DNA from 3 places in the Streptomyces sp. NPDC059957 genome. Region 3 is predicted to be linked to each of the others. Evidence: riboswitches for the same ligand, from Rfam matches in the RefSeq annotation. Region 3 holds a riboswitch; each other region holds the start of a gene.

What was found. Region 3 has a riboswitch for thiamine pyrophosphate ahead of thiO (glycine oxidase ThiO). Riboswitches for the same ligand answer to the same signal wherever they lie in the genome.
Region 1: linked by a shared signal. The riboswitch ahead of thiC (phosphomethylpyrimidine synthase ThiC) and the one ahead of thiO (glycine oxidase ThiO) in region 3 are both predicted to bind thiamine pyrophosphate.
Region 2: linked by a shared signal. The riboswitch ahead of ACFWBW_RS10855 (thiamine ABC transporter substrate binding subunit) and the one ahead of thiO (glycine oxidase ThiO) in region 3 are both predicted to bind thiamine pyrophosphate.

Annotation. Positions count from the first base shown of each region.
Region 1 is NZ_JBHWMB010000005.1:121,882-126,371, forward strand. Features, by position in the region: gene ACFWBW_RS05460 (SsgA family sporulation/cell division regulator) at 1-259, shown strand, start outside; gene ACFWBW_RS05465 (YibE/F family protein) at 474-1,880, opposite strand; TPP riboswitch at 1,953-2,097, shown strand; gene thiC (phosphomethylpyrimidine synthase ThiC) at 2,092-3,879, shown strand; gene ACFWBW_RS05475 (FkbM family methyltransferase) at 3,953-4,490, opposite strand, start outside.
Region 2 is NZ_JBHWMB010000012.1:56,746-61,235, reverse strand. Features, by position in the region: gene ACFWBW_RS10860 (ABC transporter permease) at 1-1,280, opposite strand, end outside; gene ACFWBW_RS10855 (thiamine ABC transporter substrate binding subunit) at 1,340-2,455, opposite strand; TPP riboswitch at 2,540-2,648, opposite strand; gene rlmN (23S rRNA (adenine(2503)-C(2))-methyltransferase RlmN) at 2,708-3,820, opposite strand; gene ACFWBW_RS10845 (phosphatidate cytidylyltransferase) at 3,914-4,490, opposite strand, start outside.
Region 3 is NZ_JBHWMB010000149.1:326-4,791, reverse strand. Features, by position in the region: gene ACFWBW_RS41125 (Rv2175c family DNA-binding protein) at 1-311, opposite strand, end outside; gene ACFWBW_RS41120 (NAD(P)/FAD-dependent oxidoreductase) at 851-2,095, opposite strand; TPP riboswitch at 2,210-2,322, shown strand; gene thiO (glycine oxidase ThiO) at 2,320-3,507, shown strand; gene thiS (sulfur carrier protein ThiS) at 3,504-3,704, shown strand; gene ACFWBW_RS41105 (thiazole synthase) at 3,709-4,466, shown strand, end outside.

The DNA of each region.
Region 1 (4,490 bases), on a different contig from region 3:
GCCGTGCGGTGACGGCGATGTCCACATCGCCCCGACCGATCCGGAGGAACTGTCCGATGTCCACATCCGGCTGCAAGTAGGCGCAGACCGGGCACTCTTCCGCGCGAGCGCGGCGCCACTCGTGGCGTTCCTCGACCGCACCGACCGGATCGTCCCGCTCGGCCAGGAGCGCAACCTCGGCGACTTCGAGGAGAACCTCGACGAGGCGCTCGACAAGATCCTCGCGGAATCGCAGCAGAACGAGCAGAACGCGGGCTGAACGAAGCCCGGCCGGACATCCGCTGACCAGGGTGTGCCGGCACTGATTACCGCACCATCTGCATTACCTGCACCATCTGCATCATCCGCACCACCTGCATGACCGGATCCACGCACCACGGCTCAGCGTGCCGACGCGCTGAGCGCTCCACCTTGCCGTTCCTCACGACCGGCCGTGTGCGCGAACTGACCAGTCGCGCCCGCCGGTCCGCCTTTCAGCGCTTGCGCCGCCGACCCCGGCCGCCGCGGAGCGGCCCCGAGGCCGCTGTGGCCGCCGGGGATTCCGCGCGGTCGGCGGACACCACCAGCGCGGCCAGCGCCGTCGTCACGGGTACCGAGGCGACCAGTCCGATGGAGCCCACGAGGGTTCGTACGATCTCCTCCGCGACCAGCTCGCTGTTGGCCACCGAGCCCATACTGCTGTTCGCGATCGAGAACAGGAGGAGCAGCGGCAACGCCGCTCCCGCATAAGCCAGTACCAGGGTGTTCACCACCGAGGCAATGTGGTCGCGGCCGATGCGGATGCCCGCCCGGTAGAGCCCGCGCGGTCCCATCGACGGGTCTGCCTGGTGGAGTTCCCAGACCGCCGAGGTCTGAGTGACGGTCACGTCGTCAAGTACGCCGAGCGATCCGATGATGACACCCGCAAGCAGCAAACCGCTCATGTCGATGTTCGGGTAGAGCCCGTGGATCAGGCCGGTGTTGTCGTCGGTGTTGCCGCTGAGGAAGGCCCAGTCGATGAACAGCGAGCCCAGCAGGCCGATCAGCAGCAGCGAGATGATCGTGCCGAGGACCGCGACCGAGGTGCGGGCCGTCAGCCCGTGGCACATGTAGAGCGCGATCAGCATGATCGCGCTGGCTCCGACCACGGCCACGACCAGCGGATTCGACCCCTGCAGGATCGCGGGGAGGATGAAGAGGGTCAGCACCGCGAAGCTGACGGCGAGGGCGATGAGCGCGAACAGTCCGCGCATCCGCCCGACGAGGACCACCGCGAGGGCGAAGATGCCCGCGAGCAGGGCCATCGGCAGCTTGCGGTTCACGTCGATCACGGAGTACTGGAGGTCCCGGGGCGCGTCCGGGGCGTATGCGACCACGACGTCCTGGCCGTCCGTCAACTGTCTGGGCGCGCCCGGCTGGACGATCTCGACGAACTCTCGGCCCTTGTCGGGGCCGCTGCCGACCCTGATGGTGGCCTTCTTGCACTCGCCGGTCTGCGCCGCGAGGGCCTCGCGCCCCTCGGGGGTGGAGGTGTCGCCGGTGGCCGGCACCTGCGCGGCGTTCACGGATTTGCAGTCGACGTTTTGGAGCGCGACGACCGTGGCCTCCTGGGTCTGCCGGTCGAAGCCGACCCCGGTGCGTTCGTGGCCCGGCGCGCCACCGGGCCAGAGCACCGCCATGCCGATCACGACGGCGGCCGCGAAGGGGATCAGCACGGCCGCGATCACCTTGCGCAGGTGCTTCGATACGGGGGCCGCCGGGCCATGGCTGTGCGCATGGCCGTGGGAGTGTCCGGGAGACCGGTCGGGCGAGTGACCCGGGTCCGCGTGCGCGTGGCCTGCGTGGTCGGAATGGCCAGCGGGATCCGTGGGCTCGGTGGGGGGCTGCGGCGAGGACGTCACTGACTGATCATCGCAACAGATGAGGGGGCCCACTGTTCAGCACGCCACACATGACGCTAGCGTGGGGGCTACTTTGCACAACGCGGGAGCTCGGAGCACCGGGCTGAGAGGGCGCTGATCACCGTTCGCATTCGAATATGCGTACGGGAGGAGGCTGCGTCGACCGCCGAACCTGTTACCGGGTAATGCCGGCGTAGGGAGATTAGGTCTCATGACCATTCAGGACGCACGCACGCCTGCCGTCAGCCAGGACGCCGATGGCCAGACCGAGCGCCAGCCCGGCTGGCACAAGGGATACGTGGCGGGCTCCCGCCCCGACATCCGGGTGCCGGTTCGCCAGGTCCACCTCACCAACGGCAAGGACGTCACGCTCTACGACACGTCCGGTCCGTACACCGACCCGCAGGTCGAGACCGACGTCCGCCGCGGCCTGCCGCCGCTGCGCGAGAACTGGATCATCAGCCGCGGCGACACCGAGGAGTACGCGGGCCGCCCCGTGCGCCCCGAGGACGACGGCATCAAGCACACCTCGCCGCGCGGTGGCCTCAAGAACCTCGACGCGGTCTTCCCGGGCCGTCCGCGCCAGCCCCGCCGCGGCCGCGGCGGCGCCGCGGTCACGCAGCTCGCGTACGCCCGCCGGGGCGAGATCACCCCGGAGATGGAGTACGTCGCGATCCGCGAGAACGTCTCCCCCGAGGTCGTCCGCGAGGAGATCGCCGCAGGTCGCGCGGTCATGCCGGTCAACGTGAACCACCCCGAGATCGAGCCGATGATCATCGGCAAGCGATTCCTGGTGAAGGTCAACGCCAACATCGGCAACTCCGCGGTCACCTCCTCGATCGAGGAGGAGGTGGACAAGATGACCTGGGCGACCAAGTGGGGCGCCGACACGGTCATGGACCTCTCGACCGGTCGCAACATCCACACCACCCGCGAGTGGGTGCTGCGCAACTCTCCCGTGCCGATCGGCACCGTGCCGCTGTACCAGGCGCTGGAGAAGGTCGACGGCCGCGCCGAGGACCTGACCTGGGAGATCTACAAGGACACGGTCATCGAGCAGGCCGAGCAGGGCGTCGACTACATGACGGTCCACGCCGGCGTGCTGCTGTCGTACGTGCCGCTGACCGCGCGCCGCAAGACCGGCATCGTCTCGCGCGGCGGTTCGATCATGGCCGCCTGGTGCCTGGCGCACCACAAGGAGAACTTCCTCTACACGAACTTCGAGGAGCTCTGCGAGATCCTCGCGGCGTACGACGTCACGTACTCCCTGGGTGACGGCCTGCGCCCCGGTTCCATCGCGGACGCCAACGACGCGGCGCAGTTCGCGGAGCTGAAGACGCTGGGCGAGCTCAACACGATCGCCAAGCGGTACAACGTGCAGACGATGATCGAGGGCCCCGGGCACGTCCCGATGCACAAGATCAAGGAGAACATCGACCTCCAGCAGGAGATCTGCGAGGAGGCGCCGTTCTACACGCTCGGCCCGCTGACCACGGACGTCGCGCCCGCGTACGACCACATCACCTCGGGCATCGGCGCCGCGATGATCGCCTGGTGGGGCACCGCGATGCTCTGCTACGTCACGCCCAAGGAGCACCTGGGCCTGCCGAACCGCGACGACGTGAAGACCGGTGTCATCACGTACAAGATCGCGGCCCACGCGGCGGACCTGGCCAAGGGCCACCCGGGCGCCCAGGAATGGGACGACGCCCTGTCGGACGCGCGGTTCGAGTTCCGCTGGGAGGACCAGTTCAACCTGGCCCTCGATCCGGACACGGCCCGTGAGTTCCACGACGAGACCCTCCCGGCCGAGCCGGCCAAGACCGCGCACTTCTGCTCCATGTGCGGTCCGAAGTTCTGCTCGATGAAGATCTCCCAGGACATCCGCCGCCAGCACGGTGGCGACCTGGGCGCCGAGGAGATCGAGGCGGGCATGGCGGAGAAGTCCGCCGAGTTCGCGGCCGCGGGCAACCGCGTGTACCTGCCGCTGGCCGACTGACCCCGGTCCCGGCACACACGGACGGCCCGCGACACCTTGGGGGGAGTCGCGGGCCGCCGTTGCGTACGCCGTGTCAGCCCAGTGCGGCGAGATAGCGGTTCGGTGCGTCGGGATCGGCGAGACCCCGCATGCTCAGCTGGGCAAGGCAGAAGTAGGCGAGGTCGGTCGAGTCGTAGACGTGGTGGGCGACCAGGGCCAGCTGCCCGAGTTGCTCGTCGGTCATCGACTCGGGCTGCCCGAAGTCGCGCACGTACACGACATCGGCTTCGAGCAGCTGGTGCCGGGCCACGCGGAAGTCTCCGCCGAAGATCACGGGGGCGATCGGCCAGCGCTTGATCGCCGCGAAGGCGTGCGGGATGAACCCCTGGCCGCGCAGCTCCTGGTCCACGTCACCGAACACGGGCTGGTCCTCGTACAGCGGGACGAAGGAGACCTCCGTGTGCACGGCCACCGCCCCGGCCAGTTTCTCCCGGGCGCCCTGGAAGACCATCAGCTCGGCTCCCTGGATGTCGATCTTCAGCAGGTCGAAGGTGCCGACCGCTTCGACGTCGTCCAGTCGCCGGGTGGAGACAGGGACCTCCTCGCGGATCCGGCCCCACTCGCCGAACCCG
Region 2 (4,490 bases), on a different contig from region 3:
CGCAGCACCGGCAGCATGGTCCGTACGACGAAGGGAACGCCCACCAGCGCCTGCGCCAGCGGCACCAGGATCCACGAGGTCCGCAGGTCCAGCGGGGGTTCGTCGAGGGTGATGAGGAAGCCGAAGCCGACGGTCACGGCCGACACCCCGAGCGGGAGCATCAGCAGCGCGTCGAAGCCCCGTACGAAGCGGCCGGCGCGCCGGGTCAGCGCCGCGGCCGCGAGCCCGCCGACGAGGAGCGCGATGGCGGTGGCGGCGAGCGCGTACTGCAGGGAGTTCCAGATCGCCTCGATCGGCGGCACCAGGAACGTTCCGCCGCCGGCGCCCACCTCCTGGAGCGCCCGGTAGAAGCCGAAGCCGTAGCCGCCCGGGGCGTCGAGGGAGCGTTCCACGAGCACGCCGAGCGGGAGCACGATCAGCAGCGCCACCGTCAGCAGCACCCCGCCGAGCAGGGCCCGCTGGGCCCAGCCGCGCGGCCGGTGCGTCGTCCTGCCCGGGTCGACGAGCCGCAGTGCGGTCTCCCGCTTGCGGACGGTCCAGGCGTGCACGCCGAGGATCGCCGCGATGGCCGCGAACTGCACCATCGTCAGCACGGCGGCCGTCGGCAGGTCCAGGAGCTGCGCGGTCTGCCGGTAGACCTCCACTTCCAGGGTGGAGTACGCGGGCCCGCCGAGGATCTGTACGACGCCGAAGGAGGAGAACGTGAACAGGAACACCATCAGCGAGGCGGCAGCCACCGCCGGCACCAGAGCGGGCAGCGTCACGCGCCGCCAGGCGGCGAACCGCCCGGCGCCCAGCACCCGGGCGGCCTCCTCCTGGCGCGGATCGAGCTGCGCCCACAGTCCGCCGACCGTGCGGATGACCACGGCGTAGTTGAAGAAGACGTGCGCGAGCAGGATCGCCCAGACGGTCGTGTCGAGGCGGATCCCCCACACCTCGTCCAGCAGACCGTTGCGCCCCACCAGCGCGAGGAAGGCGGCGGCGACCACGACCGTCGGCAGCACGAACGGCACCGTCACGAGCGCCCGCAGCAGTTGCTTGCCGGGGAACTCGAAGCGCGCGAAGACGTACGCGCCGGGGAGTGCGATCAGGAGCGTGAGCGCCGTGGACGCGAGCGCCTGCCAGGTGGTGAACCAGAGCACGTCGCCGATGTCGGGCCGGGCCAGCACCTCGCCGATCCGGCCGAACTGCCAGCCTGCGTCGGTCTTGAGCCCGCGCCCGACGATCGCGGCCACGGGGTACGCGAAGAACAGCCCGAAGAAGACGAGCGGCACGGCCATCAGACCCAGCCTGACGGCCGTGGCCCGCCCGCTCTCCTTCGGTACGGAACTCAACGGTCCTACTTCACGACGAGCGCGGTCCACGCCGTGACCCACTGGTCGCGGTTCTTGGCGATGGCCTCCGGGGCGACCGTCTCGGGCTTCGCGATGACGACGCCGTGCTTGGTGAACAGCTCCGGCAGCGCCGCGTCCTTGGTCACCGGGTTCACGAACATCTGGAGCGGCATGTCCTCCTGGAACTTCTTGGAGATCAGGAAGTCCAGGAGCGCCTTGCCGCCCTCCTCGTTCTTCGCGCCCTTGAGCAGACCCGCGAACTCGATCTGGCGGAAGCAGGTGCCCGTCGCGACGCCCGTGGGGGCCTCGGCCGGCTGCGGCTCGCCGTAGAGCACCTCGACCGGCGGGCTGGAGGCGTAGGAGACGACCAGCGGGCGGTCGCCCTTGGCCTTCTTGCCGCCCGCCGAGCCGGAGAAGCGCTCGTTGTAGGCCTGCTCCCAGCCGTCGACGACCTCGACGCCGTTGGCCTTGAGCTTGCTCCAGTAGTCCTTCCAGCCCTCGTCGCCGTACTTGCCGACGGAGGCGAGGAGGAAGCCGAGGCCAGGCGAGGAGGTCGCGGCGTTCTCGGTGACCAGCAGGTTCTTGTACTCCGGCTTGATCAGGTCGTCCAGCGTCTGCGGCGGGGCGAGCTTCTTGTCGGCGAAGTAGGCCTTGTCGTAGTTCACGCAGATGTCGCCGGAGTCGACGGGGGTGACCCGGTGCTCCTTGTCGAGCACGAACTCGGGCTTCACGCCTGCCAGCCCCTTGGCCTCGTACGGCGTGAAGATGCCGTGGTCGAGGGCCCGGGAGAGGAGCGTGTTGTCCACGCCGAAGAAGACGTCGCCGCGCGGGGAGCCCTTGGTGAGGATCTCCTGGTTCAGGGCGGCGCCCGCGTCACCCGACTTCAGGACCTTGACGGTGTAGCCGCTCTGCGCCTCGAACTCCTTGAGGACCGTGTCGGTCACGTTGAAGGAGTCGTGCGAGACGAGGGTGATCGTCTTGGAGGTGCTGGACTTGGACGCCGGAGCGTCGCTCGCTCCGGCGGACTTGTCCTTGGCGTCGCCGCCGCCGCAGGCGCTGAGCGTGGTGACGCCGAGCGCGGCCACGAGCGCGATGCCCGCCATCTTCTTGGTGGTGCTCATTGGTGCATTCCTCCTGGGATGTCCAGGAGAAGACGCGGCCCTGCCCGGCGCTCTGTGGAGCGGACGCCGGGCAGGGCGCAACAGCTTGAGTGATGACCGAACTTCCTACCCCGAATGACCGGGGCGAGGTTCAGAGGGTCTGCGGTGACGGTTACCGCACTCTCAGCGCTGTGGCGCTCCCCTGTCGGAATATGAAATTGGTTTCGGCCACAGGGTACCCCGTGGCCGAATGCACGCCTTAACCGGCGGAAATCAGCGCTCCGAGGCGGCGAGCTGGCCGCACGCGCCGTCGATCTCCTGGCCACGGGTGTCGCGGACGGTCACCGGTACGCCGTGGCGGGCGATGGCGTCCACGAAGGCCTTCTCGTCCTCGGGCCGCGAGGCGGTCCACTTCGAGCCCGGCGTCGGGTTCAGCGGGATCAGGTTGACGTGCACGCGCTTGCCCTTGAGCAGCCTGCCGAGCAGGTCGCCGCGCCAGGCCTGGTCGTTGATGTCGCGGATCAGGGCGTACTCGATGGAGATCCGGCGGCCGGACTTCTCCGCGTACTCCCAGGCCGCGCCGAGCACCTCGCGGACGTTCCAGCGGGTGTTCACGGGGACCAGGGTGTCGCGCAGCTCGTCGTCCGGGGCGTGCAGGGAGACGGCCAGGCGGCACTTGAAGCCCTCGTCGGCGAAGCGGTGCATCGCCGGGACCAGGCCCACGGTGGAGACGGTGATCCCGCGCTGGGACAGGCCCAGGCCGTCGGGCTCCGGGTCGGTGAGGCGGCGGATGGCGCCGACGACGCGGTTGTAGTTGGCGAGCGGCTCGCCCATGCCCATGAAGACGATGTTCGACAGCCGGGCGGGCCCGCCGGGGACCTCGCCGTCGCGCAGGGCGCGCATGCCGTCGACGATCTGGTGGACGATCTCGGCGGTCGACAGGTTGCGGTCGAGGCCGGCCTGGCCGGTGGCGCAGAACGGGCAGTTCATGCCGCAGCCGGCCTGCGAGGAGATGCACATGGTGACCCGGTCCGGGTAGCGCATCAGCACGGACTCGACGAGCGTGCCGTCGTGCAGCTTCCACAGGGTCTTGCGGGTGGTGTCGTCATCGCACGAGATGTGGCGCAGGACGTTCATCAGGTCCGGCAGCAGCTCCTGCTGGAGCTTCTCGCGGGAGCCGGCGGGGATGTCGGTCCACTCGGCCGGATCGTGCGCGTACCGGGCGAAGTAGTGCTGGGAGAGCTGCTTGGCCCGGAAGGGCTTCTCACCGATCGCGGCGACCGCCTCCCGGCGCTCCTCGGGGGTGAGGTCGGCGAGGTGCCGGGGCGGCTTCTTCGCTCCACGAGGGGCGACGAAAGTGAGCTCTCCCGGGACTGGGCGGGCCATGGCAGGTACTCCTTGTAAGACGAAAGGCGCGCCGCAGAAGCAGCGCGCCTTCCAAGAGTAACCGCCCCGCCTGCACGGGCGCCTTTTCGCAGGTCAGCCGGTGCCGACGAACGCCGCGAGCAGCAGCCAGACCACGGGGGCCGTGGGAAGCAGGGAGTCCAGCCGGTCCATGATGCCGCCGTGGCCCGGCAGCAGGGTGCCCATGTCCTTGATCCCGAGATCCCGCTTGATCATGGATTCCCCGAGGTCACCGAGGGTGGCGCTGACCGCGACGGCCAGGCCGAGCACCAGGCCCTGCCACCAGATGCCCCCGTCGATCAGGAACTCCATGCACAGCGCGCCGGCCCCCATCGCGAAGGCCACCGCTCCGAAGAGCCCCTCGCGGGTCTTTCCGGGGCTGATGCGCGGGGCGAGCTTGGTCTTGCCGAAGCGCCAGCCGACCGCGTAGGCCCCGGTGTCGCTGACCACGGTCAGGACCAGGAAGGTGACGACCCGCTGCGGCCCGTCTTCGGCGGTGAGCAGCATGGCGACGAACGTGGCCAGGAAGGGCACGTAGAACGCCGCGAAGACTCCGGCGGTGACGTCCTTCAGGTAGTCCTCGGGCGGCTCGGTCATCCGCCAGACCAGGACCGCGAGGGCGGTCAGCGCCATCGCCACCCAGGCGCCCTCG
Region 3 (4,466 bases):
AGTGCCTGCACGGGGGTGCCGGGCAGGGTCTCGTCGGCGGTGAAGAGCCACTCCAGGATCTCCGCGTCGGTGAAGCGGTCGTCGCGGAGCACGGTCAGCAGGCCGACCAGCCCCTTGACGATCTTGTCTCCGTCGATGAAGGCCGCGGGGACCTGGAGGGAGCGGTTCTCGCCGCGGCGCACCGCGAGCAGCTGACCTTCCTTGACCAGCTGGCGAACCTTGGTCACTTCGATGTCGAGCATCTCCGCGATGTCGGGGAGGTAGAGCCAGGCGGGAACAAGGGCATCGATCTTTGCGTCAATCTCGGTCACGAGCACAAGCCTGCCATCTCGGACTGACTGCCGGTACCCGAGCGGCCCCGTCCGGGGCGCGGGGGCCCCGTGGTCGGGGCCGGAGACGGGGCCGGGCGCGACCCGAGCGAGCCGGAAACACAAGGCCCGCGGGCCGCTCCACCCCCGCGCCCGGACCGGGTGCGGGGCCCGGGACAGACCCGGACGAAGCCCGGCGGCACGGGGCCGGGTAGCAAAACCCCGGGACAACCCCGGGCAGAGCCGGCGGCACGGGGCCCCGAGGCGAAGCCCCGGAACGGGTCCGGCAGAGCCCGGGGGTGAAGCCCAGCGGCACGGAGCCGGAACGGGTCCCGGCAGAGCCCGGGGGCGAAGCCCGGCGGCACGGGGCCCGGGGCGGGTCCGGGCAGAGCCCGGGGAACGGGCGAAGGGCGGGTAGGGGACTTCGCACGTAGGCGTCGGGGCCCGGGCAGGAGCAGGAGCAGGCCCGGAACGGAAGCACGCGCAGCCGGAGCCGGCCGGGGCCGGGGGCCCGACCCGTCCCCGACCCGTGCCCCGCCGGGTCAGCGCAGCGTCGACTTCAGCGCGACCGCCGGGTCGGCGACCTTCGCCGGGTCCACGAGGGCGCCCGACTCGATGAGGCGGCGCCCCTGGGCGAGGTCGCGCGGGCGGCCCACCGCGAGGACCGCGACCAGCCGGCCTTCCCGCAGCCAGCACACCGACCAGGTGTCGGCTTCCGGGTCGCCGCGCCATAGCGGGGGCTCCGCGTCGCCGTGGTGTCCCGCGTACTGCACGAAGCGGCCGAACTGCTCCGACCAGAAGTACGGGACCGGGTCGTAGACCTGCTCCCCCGAGCCCCCGGCCAGGACGTCCGCCGCCACCACCCGCGGTCCCTGGAGCGCGTTGTCCCAGTGGTGCACCAGCAGCCGGGACCCGTAGCGCCCCGACGGGAAGGAGGCGCAGTCCCCCACGGCGTACACCCCGGGCACGGAGGTGCGCAGCCACTCGTCGGCGGCGACCGCTCCGTCCGGGCCGAGCTCCACGCCGGATCCGGCCAGCCATCCGGTGGCCGGCCGCGCGCCGATGCCCACCACCACCGCCTCCGCGGGCAGCTCCCGCCCGTCGGCCAGCAGGACCCGGCCCGGCTCCACGGAAGCCACCCGCGCGCCCGTCAGCAGCTCGGCGCCCGCCTGGGCGTACCAGCGCCCCATCGGCTCGGCGACCTCCGCCGGCAGCGCGCCCGCCAGCACCCGGTCGGCCGCCTCGACCACGGTCACCGCGCAGCCCGCCTCGCGGGCGGCGGTGGCGAACTCCGCGCCGATCCATCCGGCCCCGACCACGACCACCGCCGAGGAGGCCGCCAGTACGGGCCGCAGCCGGGCCGCGTCGTCCAGGGTGCGCAGCAGGTGCACCCCCGGGACGCCCTCCGCGCCGGGCAGGGTCAGCGGGAGGGCGCCGGTGGCCAGCACGAGGAACTCGTACGGGACCGGGCCCGCCTCGGTGTCCACTTCCCGGTCGGCGGCGCGCAGCCCGGTGACCTCGACCCCCAGCCGGAGCTCGATGCCGAGCTCCTCGAAGTCGACGTCGAAGGCCGAGTCCTCGGCCTTGCCGAGGAGCACCGCCTTGGACAGCGGGGGCCGGTCGTAGGGCTGGTGGGGTTCGGCTCCCAGGAGGGTGACGGGCCCGGTCCAGCCCTGTTCCCGGAGGACGACCGCGGTCTGGACCCCGGCCATCCCGGCGCCGACGATCACCACGCCGTGCCCGGTGTCTTCCGCCTGCCGTGTCTGCTGTTGCGTCTGCTCGCTCACGCGGCCCAGCCTAATCAACTGACGGTCCGTCAGGAATAGGTGTCTCAAACCCGCCGGGGACCGGCACCGGGGAGGCAGCCTTACCGGCCGTCGGCCTCGGCGTTACTCTGGCACCGAACCTATCGCGGGAGTCCGGGCGCACCGGGCTGAGAGGGAGGCTGGCCGGCCTCCGACCGTACGAACCTGATCCGGGTCATGCCGGCGAAGGGAGGGGCTGGACGCCCATGCATTCATATCGGAACGGCCGGAGTCCCGGCTACGACGTGCTCGTCATCGGGGGCGGCATCATCGGCCTGGTCACCGCCTGGCGGGCGGCCCGGCGCGGGCTGCGCACCGCGCTGGCCGATCCGGCCCCCGGCGGCGGCGCCGCCCAGGTCGCGGCCGGCATGCTGGCCGCCGTCACCGAGCTGCACTACGGCGAGGAGACCCTGCTCGGGCTCAACCTCGCCTCCGCCGCCCGCTACCCCGAGTTCGCCGCCGAGCTCGCCGAAGCCAGCGGCGGCATGGACATCGGCTACCGCGCCTGCGGCACCCTGGCCGTCGCCCTCGACGCCGACGACCGGCTGCACCTGCGCGAACTGCACGCCCTCCAGCGCCGCTGCGGCCTGGAGTCCGAGTGGCTGACCGGCCGCGAGTGCCGCCGCCTGGAACCGATGCTGGCTCCCGGCGTCCGCGGTGGCCTGCGCGTGGACGGCGACCACCAGGTCGATCCCCGCCGCCTCGCGGCCGCCCTGCTGGCCGCCTGCGAACGGGCCGGGGTCGCCCTGCACCGCGCCGGGGCGGCGCGGCTGCTGACCACCGCCGACCGGGCATGCGGCGCGGTCCTCGACGACGCGGACGCCACGGAGCTGCGCGCCGACCAGGTGGTGCTGGCCGCGGGCTCGCTCAGCGGCCGGCTGGACGGCGTACCACCCGAGGCCGTGGCCCCCGTACGCCCGGTGAAGGGGCAGGTGCTGCGGCTCGCGGTGCCCGCGTCGTACGGGCCGTTCCTGTCGCGGACCGTACGGGCCGTCGTGCGCGGCAGCCACGTCTACCTGGTGCCGCGCGAGAACGGCGAGCTCGTCCTCGGCGCCACCAGCGAGGAACTCGGCTGGGACACCACCGTCACCGCGGGCGGGGTCTACGAACTCCTGCGCGACGCCCACGAGCTGGTGCCCGGGATCACCGAACTCCCCCTGGTGGAAACCCGGGCCGGACTGCGGCCGGGATCGCCGGACAACGCCCCTCTCCTCGGCCCGACGGAACTCCCCGGGCTGCACCTGGCCACCGGGCACTACCGCAACGGCGTCCTGCTCACGCCTCTCACCGGGGACGTGATGGCGGACCTGCTCACCACCGGCGAACTACCGGAAATCGCCCGCCCCTTCACCCCGCGCCGTTTCGCCCTCACGCGACAGGAGTCGTTCGCATGACCATTTCCGTCAACGGCGAGCCGCGCGAGATCGCGGACGGGACCATGCTGGCCACGGTGGTCGCCACCCTCACCGAGGCCACCAAGGGGGTCGCGGCAGCCCTCAACGAGACGGTGGTGCCGCGCGGCCAGTGGCCCTACACCTCCGTGACCGACGGCGACCGCGTCGAGGTCCTCACCGCGGTCCAGGGGGGCTGAACAGATGGCGGACACGTGTGACATCTCCAACGACGCCTTCACCCTCGCCGGCCGGACCTTCTCCTCGCGCCTGATCATGGGCACCGGCGGGGCGCCGAGCCTGGACATCCTGGAGCGGGCGCTGATCGCGTCCGGCACCGAACTCACCACGGTCGCGATGCGGCGCCTCGACCCGACGGTCCAGGGCTCGGTCCTGTCCGTCCTCAGCCGACTCGGCATCGCGGTCCTCCCGAACACCGCGGGCTGCTTCACGGCGGGCGAAGCCGTCCTGACGGCGCGCCTCGCCCGCGAGGCCCTCGGCACGGACTGGATCAAGCTGGAGGTCGTCGCGGACGAGCGCACCCTCCTCCCGGACGGGATCGAGCTGCTCGACGCGGCCGAAACCCTGGTCGACGAGGGCTTCACGGTCCTCCCGTACACGAACGACGACCCGGTCCTCGCCCGCAAACTGGAGGACGTGGGCTGCGCGGCGATCATGCCGCTCGGCTCCCCCATCGGCTCCGGCATGGGCATCCGCAACCCGCACAACTTCGAGCTGATCACCGAGCGGGCCGGGGTCCCGGTCATCCTGGACGCGGGGGCCGGAACGGCCTCGGACGTGGCCCTGGCCATGGAACTGGGCTGCGCGGCGGTCATGCTCGCCTCCGCCGTGACACGAGCCCAACTCCCCGTCCTGATGGCCGCGGCAATGCGCGACGCGGTCTCGGCGGGCCGCCTGGCCCACCGCGCGGGCCGTATCCCCCAACGCCGCTTCGCGGAAGC